Regions from separate parts of the Mesorhizobium sp. BAC0120 genome, predicted to be linked through region 3. Evidence: predicted binding sites of a transcription regulator. Region 3 holds the regulator's gene; each other region holds the start of a gene.
What was found. Region 3 encodes LexA, which represses DNA repair genes until DNA is damaged. Its sites were predicted from a motif close to TGTTCNNNNTGTGTTCNG; they were not measured.
Positions count from the first base shown of each region.

Region 1: the regulator LexA is predicted to act here: its motif matches at 3,673-3,690, upstream of SAZ10_RS09305 (helicase-related protein).
Region 2: the regulator LexA is predicted to act here: its motif matches at 9,182-9,199, upstream of SAZ10_RS22675 (YifB family Mg chelatase-like AAA ATPase).

Region 1 covers NZ_JAWRCU010000003.1:496,506-507,284, reverse strand. The annotation lists gene SAZ10_RS09305 (helicase-related protein) at 1-3,510, opposite strand, end outside; gene SAZ10_RS09300 (beta-ketoacyl-ACP reductase) at 4,180-4,902, opposite strand; gene SAZ10_RS09295 (hypothetical protein) at 4,925-5,299, opposite strand; gene SAZ10_RS09290 (acetyl-CoA C-acetyltransferase) at 5,347-6,534, opposite strand; gene phaR (polyhydroxyalkanoate synthesis repressor PhaR) at 6,821-7,414, shown strand; gene SAZ10_RS09280 (gamma-glutamyltransferase family protein) at 7,545-9,128, opposite strand; gene SAZ10_RS09275 (hypothetical protein) at 9,322-9,729, opposite strand; gene rpmF (50S ribosomal protein L32) at 9,825-10,007, opposite strand; gene SAZ10_RS09265 (transglycosylase domain-containing protein) at 10,267-10,779, opposite strand, start outside.
Region 2 covers NZ_JAWRCU010000011.1:74,201-84,979, forward strand. The annotation lists gene dnaK (molecular chaperone DnaK) at 1-693, shown strand, start outside; gene dnaJ (molecular chaperone DnaJ) at 899-2,023, shown strand; gene pmtA (phospholipid N-methyltransferase PmtA) at 2,125-2,733, shown strand; gene SAZ10_RS22645 (NAD(P)H-dependent oxidoreductase) at 2,792-3,388, shown strand; gene SAZ10_RS22650 (histidine phosphatase family protein) at 3,390-3,986, shown strand; gene pyrF (orotidine-5'-phosphate decarboxylase) at 3,976-4,683, shown strand; gene SAZ10_RS22660 (DUF1330 domain-containing protein) at 4,683-4,973, shown strand; gene SAZ10_RS22665 (polyhydroxyalkanoate depolymerase) at 5,285-6,547, shown strand; gene SAZ10_RS22670 (transglutaminase-like cysteine peptidase) at 6,788-7,405, shown strand; gene SAZ10_RS22675 (YifB family Mg chelatase-like AAA ATPase) at 7,431-8,963, opposite strand; gene gshB (glutathione synthase) at 9,250-10,197, opposite strand; gene SAZ10_RS22685 (glycosyltransferase family 87 protein) at 10,425-10,779, shown strand, end outside.
Region 3 covers NZ_JAWRCU010000005.1:154,341-165,119, reverse strand. The annotation lists gene glp (gephyrin-like molybdotransferase Glp) at 1-951, shown strand, start outside; gene SAZ10_RS13790 (hypothetical protein) at 1,115-2,059, opposite strand; gene lexA (transcriptional repressor LexA) at 2,357-3,073, shown strand; gene SAZ10_RS13780 (ComEC/Rec2 family competence protein) at 3,030-5,408, opposite strand; gene gltX (glutamate--tRNA ligase) at 5,681-7,105, shown strand; gene gltA (citrate synthase) at 7,299-8,588, shown strand; gene lpxB (lipid-A-disaccharide synthase) at 8,712-9,902, opposite strand; gene SAZ10_RS13760 (LpxI family protein) at 9,899-10,779, opposite strand, start outside; gene lpxA (acyl-ACP--UDP-N-acetylglucosamine O-acyltransferase) at 10,776-10,779, opposite strand, start outside.

The DNA.
Region 1 (10,779 bases), on a different contig from region 3:
TTTCTTGAGCTGGTCGCGCAAAGCGGCGAGTTTGGCGAAAGGTGAATCGGGATCAAAGCGCGGGCTACGTTCCTCGCGCTTGTCGGTCGACCACGTCTTGCCGCGCTCGCCGGCATTGCGAGTATTCTTGTTGCGCCCAGCAAACCCTTCCTTGCCCCTGCGCTCGTCATCCCGGCGCTCGCCTTCGCGGCGGTCGCCGGTGCGCCGGCCCTCCTTGCCGAACTTGCGATCGAAGCGTTCCTTGCCGCCATCGTCCCGTTCACGTTGCGGGCGTCCGTCTCGCCGGCCCGGCTGCGTTTGACGGGCGCCATCGGCAGATGGCGCTTCGCCATGACGGCTCGTATCGCGGCCGCGCATCTCGGCCGAGCGGCCATGACCGCGGCCGCGCTTTTCCTGGCGATGGGAGGGCCGCTCGAAACGGCCGGGCCGCCAGATCAGGATCGGCTTGGGCTCTTCGACCGGTTCGGCGGGTACTGCAGCGGCGCTGCTGTTCTCTGCGGAGACAACCTCGCCCGCATCGGCCTCCAGCACATGCTGATCCACCGAAGCGGCAGGAGATGGAGCGGCTAGATCAGGGCCTGCGGCCCCGATCCCTTGCGCCGGCACGCGATCTTCCCGCGAGGGGGCCGCGAAACCGTCTGCTCCCTCGAGCGCGGCATCCTCACCCTCGGCTGCCTCGGCCTGCAGCTCTGCAGCCTCTTCAGGATGAGCGTGGCTGATGAAGCTTTCCGGTACCGTGAGCGCTTCGCCGGCATGATCATGATGCGGCGGCTCGGCCAGCTCCGGTCTGTCGAAAGGCTCCGTGTCGTGCTGCACCATTTCCTCGGTGATCGGTCCGGTTTGTGGCGCCGGGATATGTTCCCCTTCGCCGGCCAGCGCAGCATCTTCGCCCTCGGCCGCCTCGGCTTGCAGCGCGGCCGCCTGTTCCGCCTCCGCCCGGGCGGCCGCCTCGGTTTCCGCCTTGGCGGCGGCTTCCGCCGCGGCCCTTGCAGCCTCGGCGGCAGCGCGCGCCGCCTCGTCGAGGGCGGCCAGCTTCGCTTTCACCTCGGCAGCAGGCTTTGCGTCGGCGCGATAGCCGAGCCCCTTCAAGACCTCTTCCATATCGTCGGCGGTCGCGCCAAGGATTGACATCATTGGTGGCGTGACCGTGAAACTGCTGCCGTCGAAGGCGCCGTCGGGACGCTGGCCCTGTCCGGGCCTCCAGGCGAGCGTCGGCCGAATCAGATCCGCAAGGCGCTCCAATATGTCGACGCGCACGGCGCGCCGGCCAAGCACACGGAAGCCGGCGAGCTTATAAAATGTGCGGTCGAAGGTTGTGTCGACGACGACAGAGGTGCGACCGGCGGCCAGCAGGTTGACCACGTCTCCAAATCCAGGCTTGTCCTTGCCGTCGTTGCTTAGCGCCCAGAGCAGCGTGATGAGCCCGGCAGGCGCCGGCTTCAGCAGCGCGGGAATGAATATATGATAGGCGCCGAACCGCACGCCGAGGCGCCTGAGCGCGGCGCGCCCTTCCTGGTCGAGCGACCTGACCTGGTCGGCGATATCGCGGCGGTTCAGCGTGCCGAAATTCTCGACCAGCTGGAAGGCAATCCCCCGGCCGATCCCGGAAAGCGTTTCTGCGCTTTTCAGATCAACCAGAGGCTTGAGCAGCGAATTGATCTGGTATTCGACATAGCGGTCGGCCCGCGCTGCGACCTTGTCGCGCGCAGGACCGGTGAGCTGTTCGTCGGCGAGCAGCACCACGCGCGGTTTCAGCACGTCGTCGCTGGAAACCACCGTGCCTATCGGCGCACCGATCCAGCGCAGGACTCCATCCGAGCCGAGCGCGATATCGCCGTTTGCGCTAGCCGCGAACCGCTCCGCACGCGCCTCGAACTCGGCCGCCAGCGCTTTTTGCGCGGCGGCTTTGACCGCCTTGGCGTCCTCACCGCCAGCCGACTGGTCGGCCGTGAAGCGAAAGCCCTGCAATTCGCCGACGTGATGCCCTTCGACCAGCACTGCGCCGGCGGGACTGATTTCGGCTTCTGACATCGTATTCTCTCTAAGGTGCCGCATGAGCACGGAAGTCCTGCGATCTACGAACCGTTTCGTCAACCGCTCGTGCAGCGCATCCGACAACCTGTCCTCGATCTCACGCGTTTTTTCTTGCCAGTGTGCCGGATCGGCAAGCCAGCCGGGCCGGTTCGAGACGAAAGTCCACGTACGGATCTGCGCAATCCGGTGCGACAGCGTATCGATATCGCCATCGGTGGAATCGGCGCGCCTTACCTGTTCGGCCATGTAACTTTCGTCGACATGGCCGAGCCGAACAAGGTCAGTATAGATCGATGCGATGAGGTCGGCATGCTGCGCCGGCGCTATCTTGCGGTAGTCCGGCAGCGCGCAGGCTTCCCACAGAAGCGCTACCCGCTCGCGTGAGGTGGCGAGATCGCTGATCTCGGGATCGTGAGCGAGCCGTTCGAGCGCCTGCTGGTCCACAGCGGGAAGTGCCCTGGTGAGCCCGTCGATCGGGGAGGGCATCTCGATCGAGCGGCGCAGGGCTTCGAGGCTGGAGAAGTCGAAGGAGGCGGTGCGCCACTGCAGAACCTTCACCGGCTCGAAATCATGGCCTTCGATCTTGGCGACAAGGTCGTCTGGGAAAGGATCGACTTGACCGGTGACCCCGAAAGTGCCGTCGCGCACGTGCCGCCCCGCGCGGCCGGCGATCTGGCCGAGCTCGGCTGCCGAGAGATCCCGGAACTGATAGCCGTCGAATTTCCTCTTTTGGGCGAAGGCAACATGGTCCACATCGAGGTTGAGACCCATGCCGATCGCGTCGGTCGCCACGAGGTAGTCGACATCGCCGGACTGATAGAGCGCTACCTGGGCGTTGCGGGTGCGTGGCGAAAGCGCGCCGAGCACGACGGCCGCTCCGCCGCGCTGGCGGCGGATCAATTCGGCGATGCCGTAAACTTCGTCAGCCGAGAAGGCGACAATGGCGCTGCGGCGCGGCAGGCGGGTGAGCTTCTTCTCGCCGGCATAGGCAAGATGCGACAAGCGTGGACGCGTGACGACCGAGATGCCCTTGAGCAGCCGCTCGAGGATACCCCGCACGGTCGCCGCGCCAAGCAGCAGCGTCTCCTGACCACCGCGCAGATGCAGGATTCGGTCGGTGAAGATGTGACCCCGCTCAAGGTCTGCAGCGAGTTGCACCTCGTCGATTGCTACGAAGGCGGCATCAGTCTCGCGCGGCATCGCCTCGACGGTGCAGACCGAGTACCTTGCACCTGCCGGCACGATCTTCTCCTCGCCGGTGATCAGCGCCACCTTCGACGCGCCTACTTTTTCGCAAACGCGACCATAGACCTCGCGCGCGAGCAGCCGAAGCGGCAGCCCGATCACCCCGCTCTCATGCGCCACCATTCGTTCGATGGCGAGGTGGGTCTTGCCGGTGTTGGTGGGGCCGAGCACTGCCGTGACGTCGCGGCCCGAGAGGACGAGGGCTTCGGCGCTTTTTGATTGAATATTCATGAAGAAGCTTCGATGGCCTTTTCGGCTTGATCATCCGCAGATGGGGTCGGCTGGCGTTCGACGCAAGCGACTTCCGAAGGCGCGACACTTACAGGAAATTGGGCGATCAACCCAAGCGGAATTCCTCACACGCCGCGCGAGAAACGTTGCCCCGTTAACCGCCGGAACGAGTCTGGAACGAATCGGCGACGAATCACTGACTCGTTCGGATTCAGGTTTTGTTCACCGCAATATCTAGTTGGGCTGTGGATAAACCTCACCACATGCTGAATCGGCTAACAGTTGAGTCGATGCGATTTTTCGCACCGGCGTTAACCATTGCGTCGGCGGTCTCGGCCATCGCCGGTCGCCTTCATCTAAAATTATGATTTCATTGACGAAAGTTAATCATCTGTGAATAAGGCGGCCCCGGTTTCGCGGGCCTGTGTTAACGCTTCGATCAAAGGCGGAACGAATCAGCGACGAATCACTCACGGCAGCGATTTCTCTTTTCGTTCACGGCTATATCTTGTGCCGTGCACAGCTCGTCCACCGACGGTTCACAGTTTGCTCCGGCCTTGTCCACAGGAATGCGAAATCCGTCGTTAACGATTTCGTGCCGAAACGGGACTCTCGCGCAAAAGAAAACGGCGCCAGACGGCGCCGTTCGTTCTCTATGCCGCTAGCCGTTCAGACGATGTACTGCCCACCATTGGCGGTAATCGTCGAGCCGGTGATGAAGCCGGCCTCATCCGAGGCGAGGAAGACGACGCAGCGCCCCACCTCTTCCGGCTTGCCCAGCCGGCCCGTCGGGATCTGAGCGACGATCTGCTCGCGCACCTTCTCAGGCACTGCCATGACCATGTCGGTCGCGATATAGCCCGGACAGATGACGTTGACGGTAATGCCCGCGCGCGCACCTTCCTGGGCGAGCGCTTTCGTGAATCCGATGTCGCCGGCTTTCGAGGCCGAGTAGTTGGTTTGGCCCGCCTGGCCTTTCTGGCCATTGATGGAAGAGATGATGATGACACGCCCGAACTTGCGCTCGCGCATGCCGCCCCAGACGGGGTGCGTCATGTTGAAGACGCCGGAGAGGTTGGTCTCGATAACCTCTTTCCACTGCTCGCGCGTCATCTTGTGGAACATTGCGTCGCGGGTGATGCCGGCATTGTTCACGAGGATGTCGACCGGGCCCAGGTCGGCCTCCACTTGCCTGATGCCCGCCGCGCAAGCCTCGTAGTCGGCCACCGACCATTTGTAGACGGGAATGCCTGTCTCGACCTTGAACTTCGCCGCAACCTCGTCATTGCCGGCATAGTTCGCGGCTACGTTGTAGCCCGCATTCTTCAGCGCCACCGATATGGCCGCGCCGATGCCGCGTGACCCGCCAGTCACGAGAGCCACTCGCGCCATGTTGTCCTCCCGTTGCTCTACGTCATTTTATCCTGGTGAAAGCGTCCGTCATGATCTTTTCGCCGATCTTCTCGCCATATCTGGCGATGGTGTCGTCGACCGCCGGATCTGTCAGCTGTGAGGCAGGGATGTTGCAGTTGTCGATTGCAAGCTGGACGATGATGCTGCCGTAGCTCGTCGCTTCGGCTCTCAGCTTTTCGCTGTCGTCCTGAAGGGCGCTGATCATCAGTCGCTTCATCGCATCAATGTGATTTTGGGCCGTCTTGGCGACGAGGCATTCGGTAAGCGCAGCCGAGTCGACCTGCTGCGCCGCCGAAGGCATGGGCCAGACGAGAACGGAAGCGGCGGCAAGACCGCAGGCTGCCATGACGGCGCTGCCGTAAACCGATTTTCCCATGCCGCTTCCCGCCTCTGAGCTGATCGCGACGCCCGTCTCGACCTCCTTTACTGCAGAGCCTCTAGGCACATTGCAACGCCCATGCCGCCGCCGATGCAGAGCGTCGCGAGCCCCTTTTTCGCGCCGCGCCGCTTCATTTCGTAGACCAGCGTGTTGAGGATGCGGGCACCCGATGCGCCGATCGGATGGCCGATGGCGATAGCGCCGCCATTGACGTTCACGATCTCGGGGTTCCAGCCCAGTTCCTTGTTCACCGCGCAGGCCTGAGCGGCGAACGCCTCGTTTGCTTCGACCAGATCGAGGTCGCCAACCTTCCAGCCCGCTTTCTCCAGAGCCTTGCGCGAGGCCGGGATCGGGCCGGTGCCCATGATCTGCGGATCGACCCCGGCCGTCGCCCAGGAGGCGATGCGCACCAGCGGCTTCAACCCGCGGCGGACTGCCTCCTCTTCCGTCATGAGCACGACCGCCGCGGCGCCGTCGTTGATGCCGGAGGCGTTGCCGGCCGTCACCGTCCCCTCCTTGTCGAAAGCGGGCCTGAGCTTCTGCATGGCCTCGATCGTGGCGCCATGACGGATGTATTCGTCCTGGTCGACGACGACGTCGTCCTTGCGCCCCCTGACGGTCACCGGCACGATTTCATCCTTGAACTTGCCGGCCTTCTGCGCTGCCTCCGCCTTGTTCTGCGACGCGAGCGCGAATTCGTCCTGCGCTTCGCGGGTGATCTGGAACTGGCGGGCGACGTTCTCCGCCGTGATGCCCATGTGGTAGCCGTTGAAGGCGTCCCAGAGCCCGTCCTTGATCATAGTGTCGATGAGCTTCAGGTCCCCCATTTTCGTCCCGGAGCGCAGATGCTGGCAGTGCGGCGAGAGCGACATCGATTCCTGCCCGCCCGCCACGATGACCTTGGCGTCGCCAGTCGCGATCTGCTGCATGCCCAGCGCAATTGCGCGCAGGCCCGAACCGCAGACCTGGTTTATGCCCCAGGCGGTCGTTTCCTTGGGAAGGCCGGCGCCGATCGAAGCTTGTCGCGCCGGGTTCTGGCCCTGGCCGGCAGTGAGCACCTGGCCGAGGATCACCTCCTCCACCTCGGCGGCCTCAACGCCCGCGCGCGCAAGCACTTCCTTGATGACGACCGCACCGAGCTCATGCGCCGGCGTATTGGCGAAGGAGCCGCTGAAGGAGCCGACCGGCGTGCGCGCGGCACTTGCTACGACAATTGCTTTGGAAATGGACATCGTGGTCTCCAGGGATGCGGGTAAGACACCCCTATATAAGGAGTGTCTGGTAGATGTTTCTTGCCCGTTCCACGACTTGAGTCAAATCGAAGATCAGGGGCAGGAAAGCAGGATAACGGCTTTCGCGCTACACAAGAACGCGAAATAGCGTGATCTGCGCCATGGTCGGGCTTGCCGCACTGCACAATTCACTTTCAATTGCAGCGATTTTGCGCATATCCTCACGAAACGGCACTATTCGTTACCGGCCGCTTACGCAAAAGCCGAGGTCCTGGGAGGATACTGGATGCCTGCAAAAGACGAACCGGTCGTCATAAAAAAATACGCCAACCGCCGCCTCTACAATACGGGAACGAGCACGTATGTGACGCTCGAGGATCTCGCCGAGATGGTGAAGAAGGGGGAGGATTTCAGCGTACAGGACGCCAAGACCGGCGAGGATATCACCCACTCGGTGCTTACCCAGATCATCTTCGAGCTCGAGAACAAGGATGGGCAGAACATGCTGCCCATATCGTTCCTGCGCCAGCTGATCTCTTTCTATGGCGACCAGATGCAGATGATCGTGCCGAGCTTCCTCGAGCAGTCGATGATCGCCTTTTCAAAAGAACAGGAGCGATTCCGCGAACAGCTGAAGGCAAGCATCGGCAAGTCGCCGATGGAGATGATGAAGATCGCGACTCCGATGAAGGCGATCGAGGATCAGGCGCGCCGCAATATCGAGATGTTCCAGAACGCCATGCGCCTTTTCACGCCGTTCCCGAATGCGCCCCAGGGTTCAGAGCCTGAGCAGCCCAAGACCAACGAAAAATCCGACGAGCTCAAGGAACTGAAGGCGCAGATCGCTGCCATGCAGCGCAAAATCGATTCGATGGGGTGAAAAGTAAGGCAGTAGGGCAATAAGGCAGTAGGGGTTTAGAGCAAATCTCCTCAGTCGTCGGCGGCGGTAAGAAATGACTTGCAGGTACAAGCCGGCATGGACCATTTCTACTGCCCTACTGCCCTACTGCCTACCATCCCGCCGCCAATCCGTCCTTCCTCGGATCCGAGCCCCCGATCAGAAAACCGCTGTTACGGTCGATGACGATCATCTGGCTGCCACCGTGCGGACGCGCGGCATCGCGAAGCTGATGCCCTTTGTCGATCAGATCGCCGCGCACGCCTTCGGATGTGCCGGGCTCGGCCTCAAGCACGCCGTCGTCGCCCCAGAACAAGCGCGGGTGGTCGATAGCTTCCTGGGGGTCCATGCCGTGAACCACAAGGTTCGAGAAGACGTGGACGTGGCCCGCGGGCTGGAAGGCTCCGCCCATCACGCCGAAGGAAACTGCCGCGGCCCCGTCCTTCAATGCCATGGCCGGGATGATGGTGTGCATGGGGCGCTTGCCGGGACCGATCTCGTTCGGGTGGCCCTTGGCCAGCGAGAAGCAGGCGCCGCGGTTCTGCAATGCAATACCGGAGACCGGGGTGACGATCATCGAGCCGAAAGCGTCGTAGGTGGAGTTGATGAAGGACACTGCGCGCCGCTCGCGATCGACCACGGTCAGGTAGATCGTATCCGAGTTGGGGATTGCCGGCAGCGTCACGTCGGGATTGCGGCGGCGGCGATCGATCCGGCCTGCGAGTTGTTCGATGAAACGGTCAGACAGAAGTTCGGCCGGAGACACGACCATGGTCGCCGGATCGGCAACCATGTGGTCGCGCACCGCATAGGCGAGCCGTCCGGCTTCGATCTCGAGATGGTAGCGCTCGGCGCTATCCGGATCGGAAGCAGGCTCGAGCATGGACAGGAGCCGGAACATGATCAGCGCCGTGATGCCCTGGCCGTTCGGCGGGATTTCGAGCACTTCGTGACCGGCGAAGCGCGCCGACACCGGCTCGACCCAGTCGGCCGAGGCGGCGGCGAGGTCGGCCTCGGTGAGGAAGCCGCCACGCTTCTGGACGGTTGCGGCAATCTCGCGGGCGATGGCGCCTTCGTAGAAGATTTGCGAGCCGTCGCGGGCGATCGACCTCAACGTCGCCGCCATCGCTGGCTGGCGATGGCGCGAGCCGATGGCAGGCGCGCGTCCATCAACCAGATAATGCAGCCTGCCGCCCTCGTCGGCGGCAAGCGCCGCGGCATGGCGCGCCCAGTCCCAGCCGACCCGCGGATGAACCGGAAAGCCGTGCTCCGCAAACCGGATAGCATCGGCAAAGAGAGCCTCGAAGGGCATTGTGCCGAGCCGGGCAAGCAGCGTCTCCCAGGCCTTGATCGCGCCAGGCACTGTGATCGGATGCGGCCCGCTCTCTGGAATTTCCCGGAAGCCCCGGGCACGATACCAGTCCGCATCGACGGCAGCCGCGGCGCGGCCCGAGCCGTTCAGCCCGTGGATGCTCCCGTCCGGCTCCGTCACGATCGCAAAGCAGTCGCCGCCGATCCCTGTCATATGCGGCTCGACCACGCAGAGCGTCGCTGACGCTGCAATCGCCGCATCGACGGCATTGCCGCCCCGCTTCAATATGTCGATCGCCGTCATCGTGGCGAGGGGATGCGAGGTCGCCGCCATCCCGTTCTCGGCATAGACGGGCGAACGGCCTGGTTGATCGAAACGGCGCATCTTTTCCCCGCGGGTCGCTTATCCTTGCGATGTTAAAGGAAATTTCACGCCACGCCAGATGTGAGCGGGTGCGTTCGAGTTGGATCGCGACGCCGCTCACGTCTTTGTTTGGACTGTCGAAGACCACTGCGCGTTTCCGGTCCGATGCGCCCGGCCCCGAGCGCTCGCCCCGGCATGGCGCCTGCGCCGGTGGCTAGCCCTCGATGCTGACGTCGCGCTCGGCGGCGCGCAGCGAAACCGAGAAGCCCGCCAGAACGTCGACAAGGGCGATGACCATCAACGTGAAGAACACCGAGTGCGCTGCATCCTTGACCAGCAGGAACTCGACCAAAAACGCGATGAAGACGAAAGTCGAGAGCAGATGATCGAGGATCGACGCGCGGGCCGCACGGGTGGATTTTATGACCTCGACGAAGAGCAGCACCAAGGCCAGCACAATCAGCGCGTCGCCAAGCGTCATGGTGAAGACGCCGCCCGACATCATCTGGAAGGAGAAGAGTTCCTCCCTCCACGGAGTGCCGCCGACTTCGCCGATCACGCCGGTGATGCCGATATTGTATAGGATGAAAGGGATGATAAGGAGCGGAATGCTGCCGAGCATCGTGTTGATCCGGTTTGCGGCAGTTCTGGCGGGGAACGAAAAAGACCGGCACATGGCCGGCCTCATCGTATTTCCCTATCGATCGAAGGCGCGGCTCAGCGCTCCTTCGGCTCCAGCACCTGACGACCGCGGTACATTCCGGTCTTCAGGTCGATATGATGAGGGCGACGCATCTCGCCGGAATTCTTGTCCTCGACGTAGGATGGCGCCTTCAGCGCGTCGGCCGAGCGGCGCATGCCGCGCTTCGCCGGGGAAGTCTTTCGTTTTGGCACTGCCATGGGATTGCTCCACTCGAACAACGGTCAAAAGCCCGGCATGCCCTGGCTCGAAGGGCCTGTCATCCCGGACCATGGTCTGAAAGTGGGCGTGCCTATACACGCTCGCCTGGCTTTTGACCAGCGTCGCCGCCCAAATTTTTTGCGGCAGCGACGCTTCCTAGAGCGGCTGACGCCCGGATAAATCCGGGCTGCCGCTCTATCTGTTTGTTTTTGCCGCATTTGTGCAACGCCAAGTGATTCCACTTGGCTGCAAAATGCTCTAGTCCAGGCACTTCACATGGCCCTCGCCGAGAGCGGCACGCCTTTGGATGATCGAGGCCAGCCTTCGCAGGCCGGGGCCGGGATGCGCGGGGTCGCGATCGATCGGGTTTGGCAGTGTCACGGCCAGCAGCGCGGCCTGGCGGGTGGAGAGTGATTTCGCCGATTTGCCGAAATGAAATTGTGCGGCTGCTTCGATGCCGTAGACGTTCGGCCCCCACTCGGCGATGTTCAGATAGATCTCGATGATCCGCCTCTTCGAGAGCACCGCGTCGAAATAGACGGCCAGCGGCAGCTCCAGCACCTTGCGGACGGTGCCCAGCGGGCGTTGCCAGAGATACAGGTTCTTCACCGTCTGCATGGTGATGGTCGACGCTCCGCGCGTCAGCTCGCCGGCAAGCGCATCGTCGATGACCCCGTTGAGCTCGCCCCAGTCGATGCCGCGATGGTAGCAGAACTGGCCGTCCTCCGACATGACTACCGACTTCACCAGCACCGGAGCGACATCGTCGAG
Region 2 (10,779 bases), on a different contig from region 3:
GAGCGCAACACCACGATCCCGACCAAGAAGGGGCAGACGTTCTCGACTGCCGAGGACAACCAGTCGGCAGTCACGATCAGGGTCTTCCAGGGCGAGCGCGAGATGGCGGCCGACAACAAGCTGCTCGGCCAGTTCGATCTGGTCGGCATCCCGCCGGCTCCGCGCGGCGTGCCGCAGATCGAGGTCACCTTCGACATCGACGCCAACGGTATCGTCAACGTGTCCGCCAAGGACAAGGGCACGGGTAAGGAGCACCAGATTCGTATCCAGGCCTCCGGCGGTCTTTCCGATGCCGACATAGAGAAGATGGTGAAGGACGCCGAGTCTCATGCCGCCGAGGACAAGAAGCGCCGCGCGCTGGTCGAGGCGAAGAACCAGGCCGAATCGCTTGTCCATTCGTCGGAGAAGTCGCTCAAGGAATATGGAGACAAGGTCTCCGAGACCGACCGCACGGCGATCGCCGATGCGATCTCAGCATTGAAGACGGCGGCCGAAGGCGACGACGTCGACGATATCAACGCCAAGTCGCAGACGCTCGCCGAGGTCTCCATGAAGCTCGGCCAGGCGATGTACGAGGCCTCCCAGAAGGAGGCCGCGGAAGCCGACGCCAAGGCTGATGCTGCGAAGGATGGCGACGTTGTCGACGCCGACTTCGAAGAAATCGACGAGGACGGCAAGAAGAAATCCGCCTGAACGATGGGCGGTTTGAAGAAGGCCCGGCCCGCGCCGGGCCTTTTCGCGTATCGGTTTCGGACAAACTATCGGGTTTCCGTTACGTAAATTTTGTTGAGCAAAGCCGCGCGAGCTATGGCAACCGGGTATGACCTTTACTAAATCGGGGCGAAATGCCTGATGATCGACACCTTGCGGGCGATAAAAATCGAAGCAGCGGGAAACCATGAAGGCTGATTTCTATGAAACGCTCGGCGTGCAGAGGAACGCCGATGAGAAGGAGCTCAAAAGCGCGTTTCGCAAATTGGCGATGCAGTTCCACCCCGACCGCAATCCCGGGGACCAGGCTTGCGAGCACAGATTCAAGGAAATCAACGAAGCGTATGAGACGCTGAAGGACCCGCAGAAGCGGGCCGCCTATGACCGCTTCGGCCACGCCGCCTTCGAGAATGGCGGCATGAACGGCGCCCACGGTTTCGCGGCCGGCGGTTTCGCCGACATCTTCGAGGACATCTTCGGCGACATGATGGGTGGTGGCCGACGCCGCTCGTCCGGCGGACGTGAGCGGGGCGCGGACCTACGCTATAACATGGAGATCACGCTCGAGGAGGCCTATACCGGCAAGACCGCGCAGATTCGTGTGCCGGCCTCGGTATCCTGCACCGAATGTTCTGGCTCCGGCGCCAAGCCGGGCACTTCGCCGACCACATGCCCGACATGCTCGGGCGCAGGTCGCGTACGTGCAAGCCAGGGCTTCTTCTCCATTGAGCGGACCTGCCCGCAATGTCACGGTCTCGGCCAGATCATCAAGGACCCTTGCCAGAAATGCGCCGGCCAGGGCCGTGTCACCGAGGAAAGGTCGCTATCCGTCAACATTCCGTCCGGTATCGAGGACGGCACGCGGATCCGGCTCGCCAATGAGGGCGAGGCGGGCCTGCGCGGTGGACCGCCGGGCGACCTCTACATCTTCCTCGCCGTGAGGCCGCATGAGCTCTTCCAGCGCGACGGCGCCGATCTCTACTGCAAGGTGCCGATCTCGATGACGACGGCATCGCTCGGCGGCTCCTTCGAAGTAACGACCCTGGACGGCACGCAGACACGCGTGAAGGTGCCCGAAGGCACACAGAACGGTCGCCAGTTCCGCCTCAAGGGCAAAGGCATGCCGGTGATGCGTCAGCCTGCGGTCGGCGATCTTTATATCCAAGTCGCCGTAGAGACGCCGCAGAATCTCACCAAACGACAGCGTGAGCTCTTGGAGGAATTCGAGCAGATCTCTTCTACGGAGAACAGCCCGCAGTCGAGCGGCTTCTTCGCCCGCATGAAAGATTTCTTCGAATCTTTCGGCGAATAGCAGCGCGCGACAGAACGGCATCCACGGGTTTTTCAGAAACGCGGCTTGCTTCGACCGCGTTTCGATGCGACGTCGAACTGACGCTGAACGGGAGGTGCCGGATGGCGCGCCAACAAGGATTGCGAAAGGCTCTCGCCGACAAGTTCGACGACGAACTGAAATTCTTCAAAGGCTGGATCGACAAGCCCAAGGCGGTCGGCTCGATTGTGCCGACGAGCTCAATCGCCGCACGCCGCATGGCCTCCGTGGTCAATCCCGACTCAGGCCTTCCGGTTCTGGAGGTCGGCCCGGGCACAGGCGTCATCACGCGGGCCATACTCGCCCGCGGCGTGAAACCCGAGAACCTCTATCTGGTCGAATATTCGGAAGATTTCGTCTGCCATCTGAGAGCCCAGTTTCCGGGCGTCAACGTCATCCACGGCAACGCGTTCGACCTCGATGCCACGCTCGGCGACAAGCGTGGCATGGTTTTCGATTCCGTCGTCTCCGGCGTGCCGCTGCTCAACTTCCCGGTGCAGCAGCGGGTTGGCTATATCGAGGATCTGCTCAACCGCATCCCGGCCGGCCGGCCGATCATGCAGCTCACCTACGGTCCGCTCTCGCCGGTGCCTGCCGGGCGCGGTCACTACAAGGTCGAACATTTCGACTTCGTGCTGCGCAACATCCCCCCGACGCAGCTTTGGGTGTACCGGCGGCTCGTCGCCGGTTGACATTACCGCAGCTCGCAGCTTGATTTCGCCTGCGCGGGTGAGGCTAGGAGGGCTGTGGGTGATCGTCGTTCCGAAGATATTGGTATTCGCCGGCTCGGTCAGGACCGGCGCCTATAGCGGAAAGACGGCCGACGCGGCGCAGAAGGAGCTTGCGATCCAGGGCGCGGAAGTGACGCGCATCTCGCTGGCCGACTATCCGCTGCCGATCATGGACCAGGACCTCGAGCAGGAAAGGGGCATCCCCGAGAATGCGTTCAAGCTGGCGAGGCTGATCGCGGCCCATGACGCGGTGCTGATCTGCACGCCGGAGTACAATGGGTCGATGCCGCCGCTGCTCAAGAACACCATCGACTGGGTGAGCCGCATTCACAGGGACAACGGCAAGCCGCTCAATCCCTACCCCGGCAAGGTGGTCGGCATCTGCTCCTCCTCCGACGGCCATTTCGCGGGCATCCGCAGTGCCAACCATCTGCGTGCCGTGCTGTCGCACATCCAGATGGAGGTGATCGCGCCGCAGGTGTCCGTGCCGCACGGCGCGGACGCCTTCGCGGAGGACGGCAGCTTCAAGGAGGAGCGGCTGCGCAAGGGCATGACGCGACTTTGCAGAACGCTCATCGAGCACGCCCGCATGCTTTCCACGAGGGCAGAGAACTGAGTTGATCGGTCTTTATCTCACCCACCCTCAGGTCGAGATTGATCCGGCGGTTCCGGTTCCGGAGTGGAACATTTCAAGCAGAGGTAGAGAGCGCATCGAAGCGCTCCTTGGCCGCCCGTGGCTGAAGGGTTTGAAGCGAGTCGTCGCCAGCGAAGAACGGAAGGCGATCGAGACCGCCCGCCTCATTGCCGAATCGCTCGAAGTGCCATGCGAGGTTTTTCCCGATATGGGCGAAAACGATCGCTCCTCGACTGGGTTTCTGGAGCCGCTCGCTTTCGAGCGGGCAGCCGACGCATTCTTCGCCGAGCCCACTGTCAGCTGGAATGGATGGGAGCGCGCAGCCGACGCGCAGGCGCGCATCGTCACGGCCGTGCGGCGCGTGCTGGAAGATAACGACCGCGGGAAAGAGATACTCTTCGTCGGACACGGGGCCGTCGGCACGCTCTTGAAATGCCACCTTGGGCAGCGGCCGATCTCGCGTGCCGAAGATCAGCCCGCCGGCGGCGGCAACATCTATGCATTTTCCCTTGCCGGCCTGCGCCTGCTCTGCGATTGGACCCCGGTGGAACGATTCGAGGGCGTTCGAGATGGAAGCTGAGCTGCGCGATCGCCTTATTGTCGGGCTCGACGTGCCGACCGTGGCCGAGGCCGAAAAGATCGTGCGCGACCTCGACGGCGTCGCCTCCTTCTACAAGATCGGCTATCAGCTCGCCTTCGCCGGCGGGCTCGATTTCGCCCGCGAGCTGGCGAGCGGGGAGACAAAGGTCTTCCTCGACATGAAGCTTCTCGACATCGACAACACCGTTGCGAAGGGCGTCGAGAACATCGTGAAGATGGGCGTCACCATGCTGACGCTGCACGCCTATCCGAAGGCGATGCGCGCGGCGGTCGAGGCGGCTCGCGGCTCTGGCCTCTGCCTGCTGGCCGTCACAGTGCTCACCTCCATGGACGAGCAGGACATGATCGACGCCGGCTATGAATACGACCCCCACACGCTGGTGCTGCGCCGCGCGGAACAGGCACTTGGCGCCGGCATGGGCGGCATCGTCTGCTCGGCGGGTGAGGCTGCTGCAGTGCGCAAGATCGTTGGACCGGAACTTGCGGTGGTGACACCCGGCATTCGGCCGCTCGGCGGCGACCCCGGCGACCAGAAGCGGGTGATGACGCCGGCCGATGCGATCCGTGCCGGCGCAAGCCATCTTGTCGTCGCCCGGCCGATCGTCGGCGCCGTCGACAGGGCCGCGGCAGCGCGCGCAATCCTTGCACAGATGAAAGACGCGGTAGGAGTACGCTGATGGCCAAGGGTTACTGGATCGCGCATGTCGATGTGCGCGACGCGGAAGGCTACAAGGACTATGTCGCAGCATCGAAGATCGCCTTCGACAAATACGGCGCCAGGATGCTCGCGCGCGGCGGCGCTTATGAGCAGACAGAGGGCCGCGAGCGAGCCCGCAATGTCGTGATCGAGTTCCCGTCGCTCAAGGCAGCGCAGGACTGCTATCATTCCCCCGAATACCAGGCCGCCCGCGCCATCCGGCTGAAATATGCCGACGCCGAGATGGTGCTGGTGGAAGGCGTGGAATAGTCGTCCCAATTTGCTCATCCCAGAGCATGATCTCAAGCCGAAGTTCAGCAGCCAAAAAAATTCAATTTGATCGCACGCCGCTCTGATGGCGGCGAATTTCGAATCACCACACGGCGATTTGTCTGAACAAATCGCCGTCTTTTGGCGTTGCGGAATCGCGATACGCTGAGCCGGCTATCCCGTGAGAGGCTTGGTTTTCAACAGCTTGAGCGAAAAGTAGGACTAATTCACCTTACGTGACCTATTGCATTGCAGCAGGCAATCGCTAACTTTTGCATGTTAACGATCTCGTGGCGTGACCGGAGCTTCCCATGTTCTACCAGCTCTATGAAATGAACCACGCCGCGCTGCAGCCGGCGCGGGCCTACGCCGACGCGATCAGGCTGCTCTATTCCAGTCCGCTCAATCCCTTCTCACACACTGAGCTCGGCCGCTCCGTCGCGGCCATGGCCGAACTCTTCGAGCGCTCGACGCGCCGCTACGGCAAGCCGGAATTCGGCCTGAAGACCACCACCGTCGATTGGAAGACCGTCGAGGTGAGCGAGAAGGTCGTCTGGAAGCGCCCCTTTTGCAATCTCATTCATTTCGAGCGCGCTCTGCCTGCGGACCGGCAGGCCGATCGCAAGCTGCTGATCGTGGCGCCGATCTCCGGCCACTACGCCACGCTGCTCCGCGGCACGGTGGAGGCGATGCTGCCGCACGCGGATGTCTACATCACCGACTGGGCAGACGCCCGCATGGTCCCGGTGACGGACGGCAAGTTCGACCTCGACGACTACATCGATTATTTGATCGACATTTTCCATACGCTCGGGCCCGACGTTCAAGTGATGGCGGTCTGCCAGCCGTCCGTGCCCGTTCTGGCGGCCGTCGCATTGATGGAAGCACGCGGCGATCGCCTGGTCCCGGCGACGATGACGCTGATGGGCGGCCCCATCGATACGCGCCGCAACCCGACAGCGGTCAACCAGCTTGCCGAGGAGCGCGGCATCGATTGGTTCCGCGAAAACGTCATCATGCAGGTGCCGTGGCCGGCGCCCGGCTTCATGCGCGACGTCTATCCGGGCTTCCTGCAGCTTTCCGGCTTCATGAGCATGAACCTCGACCGGCATATCATCGCCCACAAGGACTTCTTCATGCACCTCGTGAAGAACGACGGCGACAGTGCCGAGAAGCACCGCGACTTCTATGACGAGTATCTGGCGGTGATGGATCTCACTGCGGAATTCTACCTGCAGACGGTCGAGACTGTGTTCGTGCGCCACGCACTGCCGAAAGGTGAAATGACGCATCGCGGCGAGAAGGTCGACCCGGCAGCCATCCGCAGCGTCGCGCTTTTGACTGTCGAGGGCCAGAACGACGATATTTCCGGCGTCGGCCAGACCCGAGCCGCGCACGACCTCTGCGTCAACATCCCCGACAATATGCGCGCGCACTATTTGCAACCGGCTGTTGGTCATTACGGCGTCTTCAACGGCTCGCGCTTCCGTTCCGAGATCGTGCCGCGCATACTGGATTTTCAGGCGAGCTATGGGCGCAGCCGCAAACGGTCGACGCCGCGCCTGGTCTCGTGATCTGGTCTCGTGATTTCGAAAGGCTGCCTGACTCCGCTTCGCAAGGCGCAGGCGCCTGGGCCCCTGGAGCATTCTTGCAGCCGGCCCGGAATTATCCGAGCGTCAGCCCCTCTCGCCTCGGCTTGTTGTTGCAAAATGGCCGCGATCCCGAACGCGGTAACCATCATCCCAACGGATTACTTGTCTTTTGCCGGCAATTCGCATTTAACGCTTTGTTAATAAGTGGCGAGGGTCGGGGGCATGTTCCGCTCGAAAGCTTCCCGAAGGCCGCAGGTGCTGGCGTTCGGGTTGATGATGATGGTGGTGTCGGGGGCTCCTGCCGCCGAAAGGTCGTCGGCAATGCTGACCGGCGGGCTCACCTCGCAACCCATTGGCCACTACGAATTCTGCAAGGCAAATCCGGCGGAATGCTCGATCAAGCTGCGCGACCCCGGCCCGCTGCACCTCACGGAGGCCGCCTGGAAGGAGATCGACAGCGTCAACACGCTTGTCAACACGAGCGTGAAGGCGATGAGCGATCTCGATCACTACGGCAAGGACGAAGTGTGGGCCTATCCTGATGACGGCTATGGTGATTGCGAAGACTATGCGCTGGAGAAGCGCCGCAAGCTCTCCCAAGAGGGCATCTCGCTCTCGGACCTCCTGATCACTGTCGTGCGCAAGCCGGACGGAGAAGGCCACGCGGTGCTGACCGTCCGGACCGACCAGGGCGACTACATCCTCGACAACCTCAGCGAAACGGTGAAGCCTTGGGAGGCAACCGGCTACCGCTATCTCAAGCGTCAGTCGACCAACCATACCGGTCGCTGGGTGTCGATCCGCGAAGACTCCGCTCCGCTGGTCGGCTCGGTTCAGTGAGGTCGCTGACGAACCTGCTCCCGCCTCACGCTGCCTGCGCGAGCCTTTCTCCGGTCATACGATAGGAAATCGCTTCGGCGAGGTGAATGCGGCCAACCTTCTCGCTGCCGTCGAGATCGGCGAGCGTGCGCGCCACCTTTAGGACGCGGTGATAGGCCCGGGCGGAGAAGCCGAGCTTTTCGCTCGCATCGCGCAACAGCGTCACCCCCGCAGCGTCAGGCGCCGCCATCTCCTCGACGACCGAGGTCGGCGCCTGCGCATTGGTTGTGATGCCGCCAAGTCCGAGCGCCGCGAAGCGATCGCGCTGGATCGTGCGGGCTTGCGCGACACGCGTCGCGACCGTTGCGCTCTTCTCAGCACTTGCCGGCTTGATCAGGTCGCTGGCCGAGACTGCCGGCACCTCGATGCGCAGGTCGATGCGGTCGAGCATCGGGCCGGAAATGCGCGCCTGGTAGTCGGCCTGGCAGCGCGGTCCGCGCAGGCAGCGATAGCCCGGCTCGCCGGCCATGCCGCATCGGCACGGGTTCATAGCAGCAATCAGCTGGATGCGCGCCGGATAGGAGACGCGGCTGTTGGCGCGCGCGATCACGCACTCGCCGGTTTCGAGCGGCTGCCTGAGCGAATCGAGCACCTGCGGCGGGAACTCCGGCAGCTCGTCCAGGAATAGCACACCGTGATGCGCAAGCGAGGCCTCTCCCGGTCGGACGCGCAGGCCGCCGCCGATCAACGCCGCCATCGAGGCCGAATGGTGCGGGGCGCGGAACGGACGCCGGTTGGTGAGCTTGCCTTCGGCGAGCTCGCCGGCCACCGACGCGATCATCGAGACTTCGAGCAGCTCGCGTGGCGAGAGTGGCGGCAGGATCGAGGGCAGCCGCTGCGCCAGCATCGATTTCCCCGATCCCGGAGGGCCTACCATCATCAGATTGTGCCCGCCGGCGGCAGCGACCTCCAGCGCGCGCTTGGCGCTCTCCTGTCCCTTGATGTCTGCAAGGTCCGGCAGGTCACCTGCGGGCTGATGGATCTTTGCCTCGGGCCGCGCGATCAGCTGCGTGCCGCGGAAATGGTTGGCGATGGCGATCAGGCTGCGCGGCGCAATGATGTCGATGTCCGACCCTGCCCAGGCTGCCTCGGGCCCGGATGCGGCCGGGCAGATCAGACCCTTCCCGGCCGCGTTCGCGCCCATTGCTGCCGGCAAAGCGCCGGCGACCGGCGCGATCGTGCCGTCGAGCGACAGCTCGCCCAATACCACATAACCGGCCAGCGCATCGCCGGGAATCGCGCCCAGCGCAGACATCAGGCCGAGCGCGATCGGCAGATCGTAGTGGCTGCCTTCCTTCGGCAGATCGGCAGGCGCGAGATTGACCGTCACCTTCTTCGCCGGCATGGACAGGCCGGAAGCGTGGAGGGCGGCCTGCACCCGCTCGCGGCTCTCGGCGACGGCCTTGTCGGGCAGGCCGACGATGTGGATGTTCTTCTTCCCGGGCGCCACCATCACCTGCACATCGACAGGTACCGCCTCGATGCCCTGAAACGCGATCGTCTGAACGCGCGAGACCATGCCGCCCCCTCATGCTGCATGATCCCGAAAAGTCGCAGACTTTTCGGACAAGATCATGCCGTAAGATCTCGAGCATGATCCCGAACCGAAGATCAGCGCAGCAAAAGAGCTGTGGGCCTCTCGGATAAGATCATGCTGCGAAAACAAATCCCGCGATTGCCGCGCGGAACAGGTTTACCTGCACGGAAGGCAAACAAGCATAGTTCCGTGAGCAAATCAAGAACAAGACGAGAACATACCGCTGCCCGGCAGCCAATCTGGCTCGCGTCGAAGGCGGAACGCCGGATCAGCCCGAGGCCAGCTTTCTCTCCACCGCATCCCAGAATAGCGCGGCAGCATCGTCTCCGCCGAAGCGGGCGATCTCACGGATGCCGGTCGGCGAGGTGACGTTGATCTCGGTCATGTAGTCGCCGATCACGTCGATGCCGACCAGGATGAAGCCGCGCCGCCTCAGCTCCGGGCCGATGCGCGCGCAGATCTCGCGCTCGCGCTCCGTCAGGTCCGTCTTCTCGGCGCGGCCGCCTATATGCATGTTCGAGCGCGATTCGTGCTCGGCGGGGACGCGATTGACGGCACCGACTGGTTCGCCGTCGATCAGGATGATGCGCTTGTCGCCCTTGCGCACCTCCTTGAGATAGCGCTGCACGATGTAGGGCTCGCGGAACATCTGCCCGAACATCTCGAGCAGGGAGGCAAGGTTGCGGTCGGCCTCGGCGAGGTGAAAGATGCCGGCCCCGCCATTGCCGTAGAGCGGCTTGATGATGATGTCGCCATGCTTGCGGCGGAAGGCTGCGACCTCTTCAGGATCCTTGGTGATCAGCGTCTCCGGCATCAGCTCGGCAAATTCGGTGACGAAGATCTTCTCGGGGCTGTTCCTCACCCAGACCGGATCGTTCACCACCAGCGTCTTCGGGTGAATGCGTTCGAGAATATGCGTGGTGGTGATGTAGTTCATGTCGAAGGGCGGGTCCTGGCGCAGGAGCACCACGTCCATCTCCGACAGATCGGTGCGCGCCGGCTCTCCGAGCGAGAAATGGTTACCCTTCTCTTCGCGCAGTCGCATTTCCTCGACACGTGCGAAGACCTTGCCGTTGTCGAAGGTCAGCCGGTCGGGCGTGTAGTGGAACAGCTGGTAGCCGCGCCGCTGCGCCTCGAGCGACAGCGCGAAGGTCGTGTCGCCGGCGATTGTGATCGTCGAGACGTGGTCCATCTGCACAGCGATCTTGAGCGACATGAGGTCTTCCCTGCAATGCGTTGGCTTTCGCGGCAAGCATGTATCGCGTCGGCAGCGGCCTGCCAATCACCAGGGTGACCCGAAGTGCCAGCCGGACATCGCCCCCCTAACCGAATCGACACGTTTTCTCGCCAGACTGGCCACTGACCAGCCAATGCCATCGGCCGACGACAGTGACCGACTACGCCGCAAAATCGCGACAGCAAGGAGCCGCCGGAGAAACCAGCATGGCCGGAGCGGAGCATAGGCTAAAGTTTGCCCTGCTGGTACTCGGAGCCGTTCATCTCGTCGGTTTCTGCATCGTCAAATACGGCGAGACCGTCGGAATCGCCGGCCGGCTCTATCCCGACGGCACTCCCGTCGGCGGCGATTTCATCAATTTGTGGACCACGGCCAAACTCATTCTCGCGGACCGGACTGCGGATATCTATCAAGTCGGCAGGTTCATGGCTTACGAGCGGACGTTCGTAGATGGAGCGGATATCGGCCTGCGCTTGTGGGCCTATCCGCCGCTGTCGCTGCTGTTCGTCTGGCCGTTCGGCTTGCTCGGCTACTATGCAGCGCTGGCGGTATGGTCCGCCA
Region 3 (10,779 bases):
ATCAGAACCGGTCAGGCCGTACGGATCTTCACGGGCGCGCCGGTGCCCGATGGAGCCGATACCATACTGATCCAGGAAAATGCCAAGCGCCTGGACGAACGTACTATCGAGGTATTGGAGACGGTCTCTGCCGGGCGCCATATTCGCCGGGCTGGTCTCGATTTTGTCGAGGGTGACACGCTGCTGGACCGCGGCCGAGTACTTGATGCGGCAGCCCTTTCCTTGGCGGCCGCGGCCAATCATGGCAGCCTGCGAGTCTTCCGGCGTCCCTTGGTCGCCATCATTGCCACTGGCGACGAACTGCTGCCGCCGGGGAGTGAGCTTGGGCCCGGTCAGATCGTCGCATCGAACAGCTACGGCACTGCCGCGATCGCTCGCGCCGCCGGCGCGGCTGTCCTCGACCTCGGCATCGTGCCGGACCGCCACGACGAGATCGCCGCCCGGGTCGAGCAAGCACAGGCGGCCAAAGCCGATATAGTCGTCACCCTGGGCGGCGCATCGGTCGGCGATCACGACCTTGTCAATCAGGTGCTGACGGCCCAGGGTATGACGCTCGAGTTCTGGAGGATTGCCATGCGTCCAGGCAAGCCGCTGATGTTCGGCAGGCTCGGCCGGACGAGCATCATGGGGCTGCCGGGCAACCCCGTATCGAGTCTCATCTGCGCGCACATCTTCCTGAAGCCGCTCGTTGCAAAGCTGGCGGGCCGGCCGGCCGATGCAGACATCCGCGAGGCAGTGCTCGGCAGCGCCATGGCGGACAACGATCAACGCCAGGACTATGTACGCGCCTCGGTTTCATCCGGTCCCGGCGGTCTTGTGGCTTCACCTTTCAGCGCCCAGGATTCCTCGATGCTGAGAGTTCTTGCCGATGCCAACGGGCTTATCATCCGCCCTCCCGGCGCACCGGCAGCACCGGCCGGAACCATCGTTCCGGTGTTGATGCTACGCTGACATTATTTGAAAGAGAAATTCTGGAAAAGCTTGTCCGGTCATAGACGAATGGGCTTTCGCCTCAGCACGATCACGCCATCCCGAGGATCAGGTGAGGAGCCGACCTTGCGAACAGACGGCGCGCCGGGGAAGCGATGCTGGACAGGCGTCCATCTCGACTTGGCTATTTTATATCGCCGGCGAAATAATTGTACGATCCTCCGGCGGACAGCGAGATGCCAAGTCCTCCACCCGCAATGATGGCGAATCCTTTGGCACTCTCACCGATATCACCGGGAAACACAGCCCCTGTCGCAAGTCGGCCGACCCAATTGCCGGAGGCAGGCAGGCCAAAAAACAAAAGCCAAGCGCCGTACCCGCCGACGAAGACATTGGCGCTCAAGAAGTGAGTCAGGCATCCACCAAAAAAGGAGGTCGACATAAGTTTCGTCCTCGCCTTCGCAACGCAAATGCCCCGTGTTCCTGCCGGCAAGTCGCCGATGGAGAAGCCGCTATTGTCGGCAAGAAACTTCACCACCTTCGCGGCGATCGAGTTGCCCTGCAGGCCTGGAAGTCCTCCGGACAAACCCGCCGAGAATCCAGCGATCCACATGTTGCCCTGAACTCTCTCTCGACCAAGTGGTGTTCCGAGGTGTTCGAACACGATGGGGCCAGTAAATGCGCCCCCTCCAATCGGGGCAGCTACACTGACTCCGGTTAGGCTAAGATTGGTTACATACCAATCATCGAACTCCTCGATCGGGACTGGTTTTGGCGCAGGATTCGGCGGGATAGGGGCCGGACTGCCGCCGGACGCCAGCAGGTTCAACTGCTTGAGCGTGTTCATGTTCGGATCGACAACGCCGTCGATGTTCTGAAAGATGCCACTGCTCTTCCAGAAGACCTGAAAGTCCCAGATCGCATCTGCAAGAACTTGTGGGCAGAATTTATTCGGCCCCGCAAGCGGCGGAGCAACGGTAATTCCGCTGAGGATCAGCCCCTTTTTTCCGCCCTTGTCAGTCGGGATCGACCAGAGGAGATCAATGATCTTCTGCTGATCCCGCTGATTGTTCGTCACATTCTGCTTGCGCCACCTCAGGCCGACCGGCCCATCCAGCGTGACAGGCATGCCCCCCTCCTGCAACGGGAATGCTCACTGTATCAGCTTTGAGTATGCTGTCCATCCGCTGCGCCCGCCCCCCGAAGACCGGGATTGCGCTGGCAGTTCGAGAGCAGCACTTGCAAGGATGGATGGTCTGACGCTCTGGAAGGTTGCAGACACCAGCCTTGCAATAGAGCTTCGTTGACCGGATACAGCAAACGTCCCCTTTACGGATTCATTAAAATTTAAACGGTTGCGGAACACAACTGGAACATATAGTGATTGTTCTGGTTTTGTTTTCGCTTCTGATTCTCGGGGCCGCCAATGCTGACGCGCAAGCAACACGAACTGCTTCTGTTCATTCACGAGCGGCTCAAGGAGGCCGGCATCCCTCCGTCCTTCGACGAGATGAAAGAGGCTCTCGACCTTGCCTCGAAATCCGGCATTCACCGGTTGATCACTGCACTCGAGGAGCGCGGGTTCATTCGCCGGCTTCCCAATCGGGCCAGGGCGCTGGAGGTATTGAGGCTCCCGGACTCGATCGCACCCGGCCTCGCGCCGGCGCGCAACAAGTTCTCGCCGAGTGTCATCGAAGGCAGTCTCGGCCGCAAGCCTGAGCCGGTGCGCCAGCGCATCGCCAGCAATGACGACGAAGGGGGCGGCGTTTCCATTCCGGTGATGGGCCGCATTGCGGCGGGCGTGCCGATCGAAGCCATTCAGCACAAGACCCACTCGATCTCGGTTCCACCGGAGATGATCTCCGGCGGCGAGCACTACGCGCTGGAGATCAAGGGCGATTCGATGATCGAGGCCGGGATTTTCGACGGCGATACCGTCATCATCCGCAACACCAGCACGGCCAATCCAGGTGATATCGTAGTTGCGCTGGTCGACGACGAGGAAGCGACTCTCAAGCGCTTCCGCCGCAAAGGTGCCTCGATCGCGCTCGAAGCCGCCAACCCAGCCTACGAGACGCGGATCTTCGGGCCTGACCGGGTCAAGGTGCAGGGCCGGCTGGTCGGGCTGATCCGCCGCTACTGAGCGATGCGGCCGGATCATCGGCTGCTTCATTGTCGATTCTAAGAGAGGCTGGGACCGTATTGGCTGTCGTCGCTTTCGGTTGCGCAGCGGCCTCGGTCGGCTTCTGCCGCTCATATGGCGCCAGCCCCCGCGCCTCGCGCGCGAAGGCCCGATGGGTATGCCAGGGCCGGTACGGCTTGCTGATCGCAAAATCGATTTCCGCGGACATTTGACCGGCGCGCCTCTGAAAACTTACTGACGCGCTGCCTCGCCGGGCGAGATCGCGCTTGGTGAGCACGGTTGGGCCGGCTTCTAGGCACGGGTTTTCTGCTGTAGCGTCGTCGATGACGATCAGCTGAGCGATCGCGCAAAACGGCAGTGCCTCGGCAGCGGTTGAAACATGGACGATCTGCGCCGCACTGACCGAATAGGCGACGCAGACATTTCCTGCGCAATTGAAAGCTTCCTCGCCGGTTTCGGCGAGCTGGCGAGGATCCTCGATCGCCACGTTCTTCGGCTTGGTGAGAACCTCGCTCCCAAGGGCACGCTGCCAGTCCTCGATCGTGAAGCCGTTCGGGCGCATTCGGTTGACAGCCAGCGCGCCATCGTCGGTACGGATTGTCAGCAGCCGCGCATCTTCCGAGATCAAAGCTTCGGGCAAACTGCGTTCCATGATGATCGCCAGGCCGGCGAATGTCAGGGGCACGGCAACGAGCCTGAGCCAAGTTGTCGACACCGTCGCGGCGATCAGCGCCGCAGTGAGCACGGCGACTGCGCTTGCCGGAACAAGCCCTACCCCGTCGATGGGCGACACGTCGGAGATCCATTCGGCAATCACGATCATGGCGGTCAGTCCCTTGCCCATCACTAGAAAGGCCCACTTGTCGAGACCGAACGGCATCAAAATCATGCCGAACACGGCGAAGGGCATGACGATCGCGGACACGATCGGCATGGCCGCAAGATTGGCCACCACGCTGAGCGGCGAAACGCGTTGGAAGTGGTAAGCACCGTATACTGCCGTCGCCGTCCCTGCGACCAGCGATGTGGCGGCCAGTCCTACGGCATGACCGATGATCTTTGTCAGGCCACTCCGGAGCAGGCCTTGGTCCGAACGAATTGCTGGCGGACCGCGTCGTCTTTCAGACCAGGAAGTATAGGCACCGATCAGCGCGGCGGTTGCAGCGAAGGACATTTGGAAACTGGGCCCGGCGACTTCGTGCGGCGAGACAGCGATGATGACGATCGCAGAGATGGCGAGATTGCGCATGCTGAGCGCCGCACGATCGAAGATCACCGCGACAAGCATGATGCCGATCATCAGGAAGCTGCGTTCCGCCGCAACGGAGAAGCCTGAAATGAAGAGATAGATGCCGAGCGCTAGAATGGCTGCGCCGGCAGCGTATTTCTTCACGGGCCGCCGCGATGCAAAGGACGGAAACAGCGCGAAGCCGGCACGAAGCGCTGTCATGATCGTTCCAGCCACGATCGCCATATGCAGGCCGGATATTGACAGCACGTGCGCGAGACCCGTTCGCCGCAGTGCCTCGTTCACATCGTCGGGAATCCCCGCACGCACGCCAGCGATCAGAGCGGCCGCAATCTCACCCTCCGCCTCGCCGTCAATTGCCGTCCGGATTCGGTCGCCCAGACCAGCACGCAAATTTTCTACAAGTGCGAAGAACCGTGTGGCCATGTCGGCGGGCGGAGACTCGGCGACCCGCTGCGGTGGTCTGAAGAAAAAGCCGTTGGCGCCGATCCCGTTGAAATAATTGGCGAAAGAGAAATCGTAGCCGCCCGGCCGCGTTGGACCAGCCGGCGGCACAAGCCGCGCAACTCCTACGACGGTTTCACCCACCCGAAGGCCGGCGGGTATCGACTGCGCTGAGACGCGCACTCGCTCCGGCACGTATTTCAGCTTCGGCCGCTCGGTGGCAAGAACGTCCACCGTCAGGCGGATGCGCCCATTCGCCTGCTGCTCGATCAGCGCCACGCGACCAGTCAGCCTGGTCGAAATCTCGGCCGCGAGAATCCTCGTGCCCGCACGCCAGGTCTCGACTTTCGCGAAGGTCATGCCGAGAGCAAAGCAGAGCAAGGCAGATAATATCAGATGCAGCACAAGACGCGATCGGGCCAGCCACGTGACAAAAGCAATCGCGAGCACGCTCGAACCGAGTTCCGCAAAGCTGGGTTCGCTGTCGATCGAGAAGTAGACCAGCGCGCCCGCCGCGAGGAAAACGGGCGTGAACAGGAAGGTTGTTCCGCGGTCCCATTCGGTCGCAATCGCATTCCGGACGGCGCCACCAAGCCGCGGGACTGCCCCCCACCGCACCATGCGGGCGATCTTCGATCGCACTTCTGCAGTCCGGCCGAACGCCGAACCAGGCGCGGGCGGCAAACTGCCAGCGCGTTCGAGGTTTGCAGGCGGGGCCGGCATGAGCTCCGTCGCAAACCCTGCACGTTCATCGAACGGCACCTTTGGCCGAACCTGGTCGTCCGGGCCCGCCATCCCTCACCCCTTGCGGCACCGAACTTCCATGCTACATGAGCGGCCGGAAAACGCCATGCGCCTGGAAAGGCATGGCGATGCCGGCGTCACGGCTGGCTGCAGCTTACCCAGAGACCTCAATGTCAAAACCCGTCGTCACACGCTTTGCACCTTCGCCAACAGGCTTCCTGCATATTGGCGGGGCACGCACGGCCCTCTTCAACTGGCTCTATGCCCGCCACACGGGCGGCATCATGCTTTTGAGGATCGAGGACACCGACCGCGAGCGTTCTACCGAAGCGGCGACGGCTGCGATCCTTGACGGAATGACGTGGCTCGGCCTGGACTGGGAGGGCGAGGCGATCTCGCAGTTCCAGCGGGCGCCGCGCCATCGTGAGGTTGCCGAGGAACTGGTCCGCATGGGCAAGGCCTATTACTGCTATGCCTCGGCTGCCGAGCTCGAAGAGATGCGGGAGAAGGCGCGCGCCGAGGGTCGACCGCCGCGCTATGACGGCCGCTGGCGCGACCGCGACCTCTCCGAGGCGCCGGCCGGTGTGAAGCCGGCGATCCGCATCAAGGCACCGACCCAAGGCGAGACGGTCGTGAATGACCGCGTGCAAGGCGAAGTGCGTTTCCCCAACAAGGATCTGGACGACTTTATCATCCTGCGCTCGGACGGAACGCCGACCTACATGCACGCCGTGGTCGTCGACGACCATGACATGGGCGTGACGCACATCATCCGCGGCGACGATCATCTTACCAATGCGGCCCGCCAGACGATCATCTACGACGCGATGGGTTGGGAAGTGCCCGTTATGGCGCATGTTCCGATGATCCTCGGAGCTGACGGCGCCAAGCTGTCGAAGCGGCACGGTGCGCTGGGCGTCGATGCCTATCGTGCCATGGGCTATCTGCCGGCCGCGCTCAGGAACCATCTCGCCCGCCTCAGCTGGAGCCACGGCGACGAGGAAATCATGGCGCTCGACGATATGATTCGCTGGTTCGAGATAGAGGACATCAACAAGAGCCCGGCGCGCTTCGATTTCCAGAAGCTCGAGGCGTTGAACGGCGTTTATATGCGACAGACGAGCAGCGACGAGCTGTTCGATATCTTCGTTAAGACGCTGCCCTATCTCGACAACGGTCGGTGGATTCTCGATCGGCTCGACGAGCGGCGCGGTGCGCAGCTCAAAGCGGCATTGGGTGGCCTGAAGGAGCGTGCCAAGACACTGGTCGAGCTCGCCGACGGCGCAGCCTTCCTGTTTGCCGAGCGTCCGTTGCAGCTCGATGAGAAGGCTGCGTCGCTTGTCGCAGGATCGGCGCAGGACGTCCTGAGGGGGGCAAAGGTCGCGCTCGAGAACATCCACGGTGAATGGGATGCGCCATCGACCGAAGCCGTGATTCGCAGTTTTGCGGAGAGCAAGGCTCTCAAACTCGGCAACGTGGCGCAGCCACTACGTGCCGCGCTCACCGGCAGGGCCACTTCGCCGGGCGTCTTCGACGTACTCGCCGTGCTTGGCCGAGAGGAAAGTCTCGGCCGAATTGCCGATCAAATCGGTTAGTAAGCCAGGCTGCCGGAGGCATCGCTAAAATTCATTGAACCCAACCTTGTGCGATGCAACATTACGGTGCGCGTCGCGCTTGGCAGCCAATCCCGAATGCGATAGCAATCTCGCGCATTTGCAGGCCTCGCTACCTCGCGTTGCGTCCTTTCCCGCCTGTTCTGGCGAGGCCCAAACCCGACAGGAGATTCCGATGAGCGTATCGGCGGCGAAACTCGAATTTAATGGCAAGTCGATCGATCTCGAAGTGTCGCACGGGACTGTCGGGCCTGACGTCATCGACATCGGGTCGCTTTACAAAGAGACCGGCGCGTTCACCTACGATCCCGGCTTCACCTCGACGGCGAGCTGTGAGTCCAAGATCACCTTCATCGACGGTGACGAAGGCGTGCTTCTGCATCGCGGATATCCGATCGACCAGCTCGCGGAGCACGGGGATTTCCTCGAGGTCTGTTACCTTCTGCTCTATGGGGAATTGCCAACCAAGGCGCAGAAAGACGATTTCGACTATCGCGTGACGCGCCACACCATGGTGCACGAGCAGATGTCGCGCTTCTTTACGGGTTTTCGCCGCGATGCACACCCGATGGCGGTGATGTGCGGCGTCGTCGGCGCTCTCTCGGCCTTCTACCACGACTCGACCGACATCTCGGATCCGTATCAGCGCATGGTCGCCTCCATGCGGCTGATCGCCAAGATGCCGACCATCGCGGCAATGGCCTATAAATATCACATCGGCCAGCCCTTCATTTATCCAAAGAACGAGCTCTCCTTCGCAGCGAACTTCCTGCACATGTGCTTCGCGGTGCCCTGCGAAGAGTACAAGGTCAACCCGGTGCTGGCACGTGCCATGGACCGCATCTTCATCCTGCATGCCGACCACGAGCAGAACGCCTCGACCTCGACCGTGCGGCTCGCGGGTTCTTCGGGCGCCAACCCCTTTGCCTGCATCGCGGCTGGCATCGCCTGCCTGTGGGGACCCGCACATGGCGGCGCCAACGAGGCGGCGCTCAACATGCTTGCCGAAATCGGCACCGTCGACCGCATTCCGCAGTACATCGCGCGGGCCAAGGACAAGAACGACCCCTTCCGCCTGATGGGCTTCGGCCACCGCGTCTACAAGAACTACGATCCTCGCGCCAAGATCATGCAGAAGACGACGCATGAGGTCCTCGGCGAGCTGGGCATCAAGGACGACCCGATGCTCGATGTGGCGATCGAGCTCGAGAAGATTGCGCTAACCGACGAATATTTCATCGAAAAGAAGCTCTACCCGAATATCGACTTCTATTCCGGCATCACGCTGAAGGCGCTCGGATTCCCGACCACCATGTTCACCGTGCTGTTCGCGGTCGCCCGCACCGTCGGCTGGATCGCTCAGTGGAAGGAGATGATCGAGGACCCCCAGCAGAAGATCGGGCGCCCGCGTCAGCTTTACACCGGGTACACCGAGCGCGACTACGTGCCTATCGCCAAGCGTTGAGGCTTGGCGGCAGGACTGGGATTAGGGCAGTGTGGTTGTTGAAATCAGATCGCCACGCTGCGCTATTTCGCTGTTAGATAAGATTATCTGAAGCCACTGTGCGCTTTCGGCGCAAGACTAGGTTCACAAAGCCATCTTTCGCGAACGTTCCTCGACCGTTCGCAGCACGACATCGGCAGCAATCTCGCCGGATGGCCTGTCGGTCGAGAGCCGCCTCCTGATCTCGGCGAACCCGTCCTGTTGCCAGCGCCGAAGCTGAGTGTCCGACAGCAGCGCTTCGACCTGGCGGGCGACATGTTCGGGCCGGACGATATCGTTATAAAGCTCGGGCACGACCGGACGATCGGCAATCAGGTTCGGGAGCGAGGCGGACCAGGCCGTCACCAGAAAACGAATGCTGTTCGCCAGCCAATCGAGCTTGTAGCAGGCGACCAACGGCACGCCGACGAGCGCCAGCTCCAGTGTAACCGTCCCCGACGCGGAGAGCGCGGCGTCGGCTTCGCCGAAGGCACGCCACTTGCCCGCGACATCACCGATAACTTCAGGCCGTTCGGGCCAGTCCGCGACTGCCGCTTCGATCATGGGCTGCACATGTGGCACTGTGGGCATCAGCACCCGCAGCCTGTGGCCGCGCCGGCTCAGCACATCGAGCGCCCCTCGGAAAGGCTGGATCAGTCGGGAGACTTCGCCCTTCCGTGAGCCGGGTAACACCAGCAACGTCGAGGGCTCGCCGTCCGAAGGTAACCGGCGCTGCCGCTGTGCTTCGACCGCTGCGACGAGGCCTGCGTCATGCGAAAGCCTGTGGCCGACAAAGGTGCCTGCCGGTCCGCCTATGCGTTCAAGGGCTTCCGGCTCGAAGGGGAGCAGGCAAAGTATATGATCGACATGGGGCCGCATGGCCGGCGCGCGGCCTGGACGCCATGCCCACACGCTCGGGCAGACATAGTGGACAATCGGGATAGCAGATGCGGCCGCCCTCACCTTGCGAGCCACGCGCAAGCCGAAGTCCGGACTGTCGATCGTCACCAGACAGTCCGGCTTGGCTGCTGCAATCGCGCGCGCTGTCTCGCCGATGCGACGCAGCAAGCGCGGCAAATCGCGCAGCACCGCGCTGATGCCCATCAGGGCGATCTCAGCCGGATCAAAAAGGCTTTTCAGCCCTTCTTCCTGAAGATGCCTCCCGCCCACTCCGACAAGTTCCACCGGCGCGCCGGTCATAGAGTGCAATGCGCGAACGAGATCGGCACCGAGCAGGTCGCCGGATTCCTCTCCGGCGACCACGGCGAGACGAAATGGCCGTGCGGTGCTGTTCAAGCCGTGTCCCCCGGGAGGCCAACCACGAAAAGGCCGAGGGCATCGGCTGAAGAGCGCACCGTCTCATAGTCGAGGATCAGCGAGTGCCCTGCCTCCACGCCAATTCCGGCAAGCCCGGCATCATGAGCGGCCTTGACGGTTTGGGGGCCGATCGCCGGCAAATCGGCGCGCAGCTCCTGCCCCGGTTTCGCACATTTGACGATGACGCCGCGCTTCTTGCCCGACAACCGCGGATGCGAGCGCAGACTTGCAGTCCGGGCCAGCAGCCCATCGGTTCCCTCCACCCCCTCGACGGCAATGACGCGGCCGCCGATCGCGATAGCGCCCTGGCCGATGTCAAGCGCTCCTATGGCCTTGGCTGCGCTGAAGGCGGCACGGAGATCACGATAGTCGGCGCTCTTGGGCTGCGCTCTGGTAATGGCGCCTTCGATCGCCAGTAGATCGGGCACAACTTCATGAGCTCCCACCACTTTCGGGCCAACCTCCTCGATCAAGGCGACAATCGTGCTGAGCAGCGCATTGTCACCTTTCCCCAGGGCCAAGGCCAAGCGAGGCAGCATCGTAGTGAGCATGTAGCGGCTGGGCTTCAGCCTGGTCAGCCTCGGGCGGCGCCCGATCCCGCCCGCCAGCACCACATGCGTTATCCGCTCGCGCTTAAGAAGGGGAATGAGATCGGCCATATGCTCAAGCTCGATCGTTGCGTGATCGTAGGAGGTGAGCTCGTCGACATCGGCCTCTTCCCCGTTTGTGATGACCACGAATGGTGGATGCCCGGCGGCGTTCAATCCAGCGGCGACATTTACGGGAAGCCGGCCGCTGCCGGCGATAACTGCGACACGGTCGCTTGCAGCGAGCTCGATGGCGGGCCGCGTCTCAG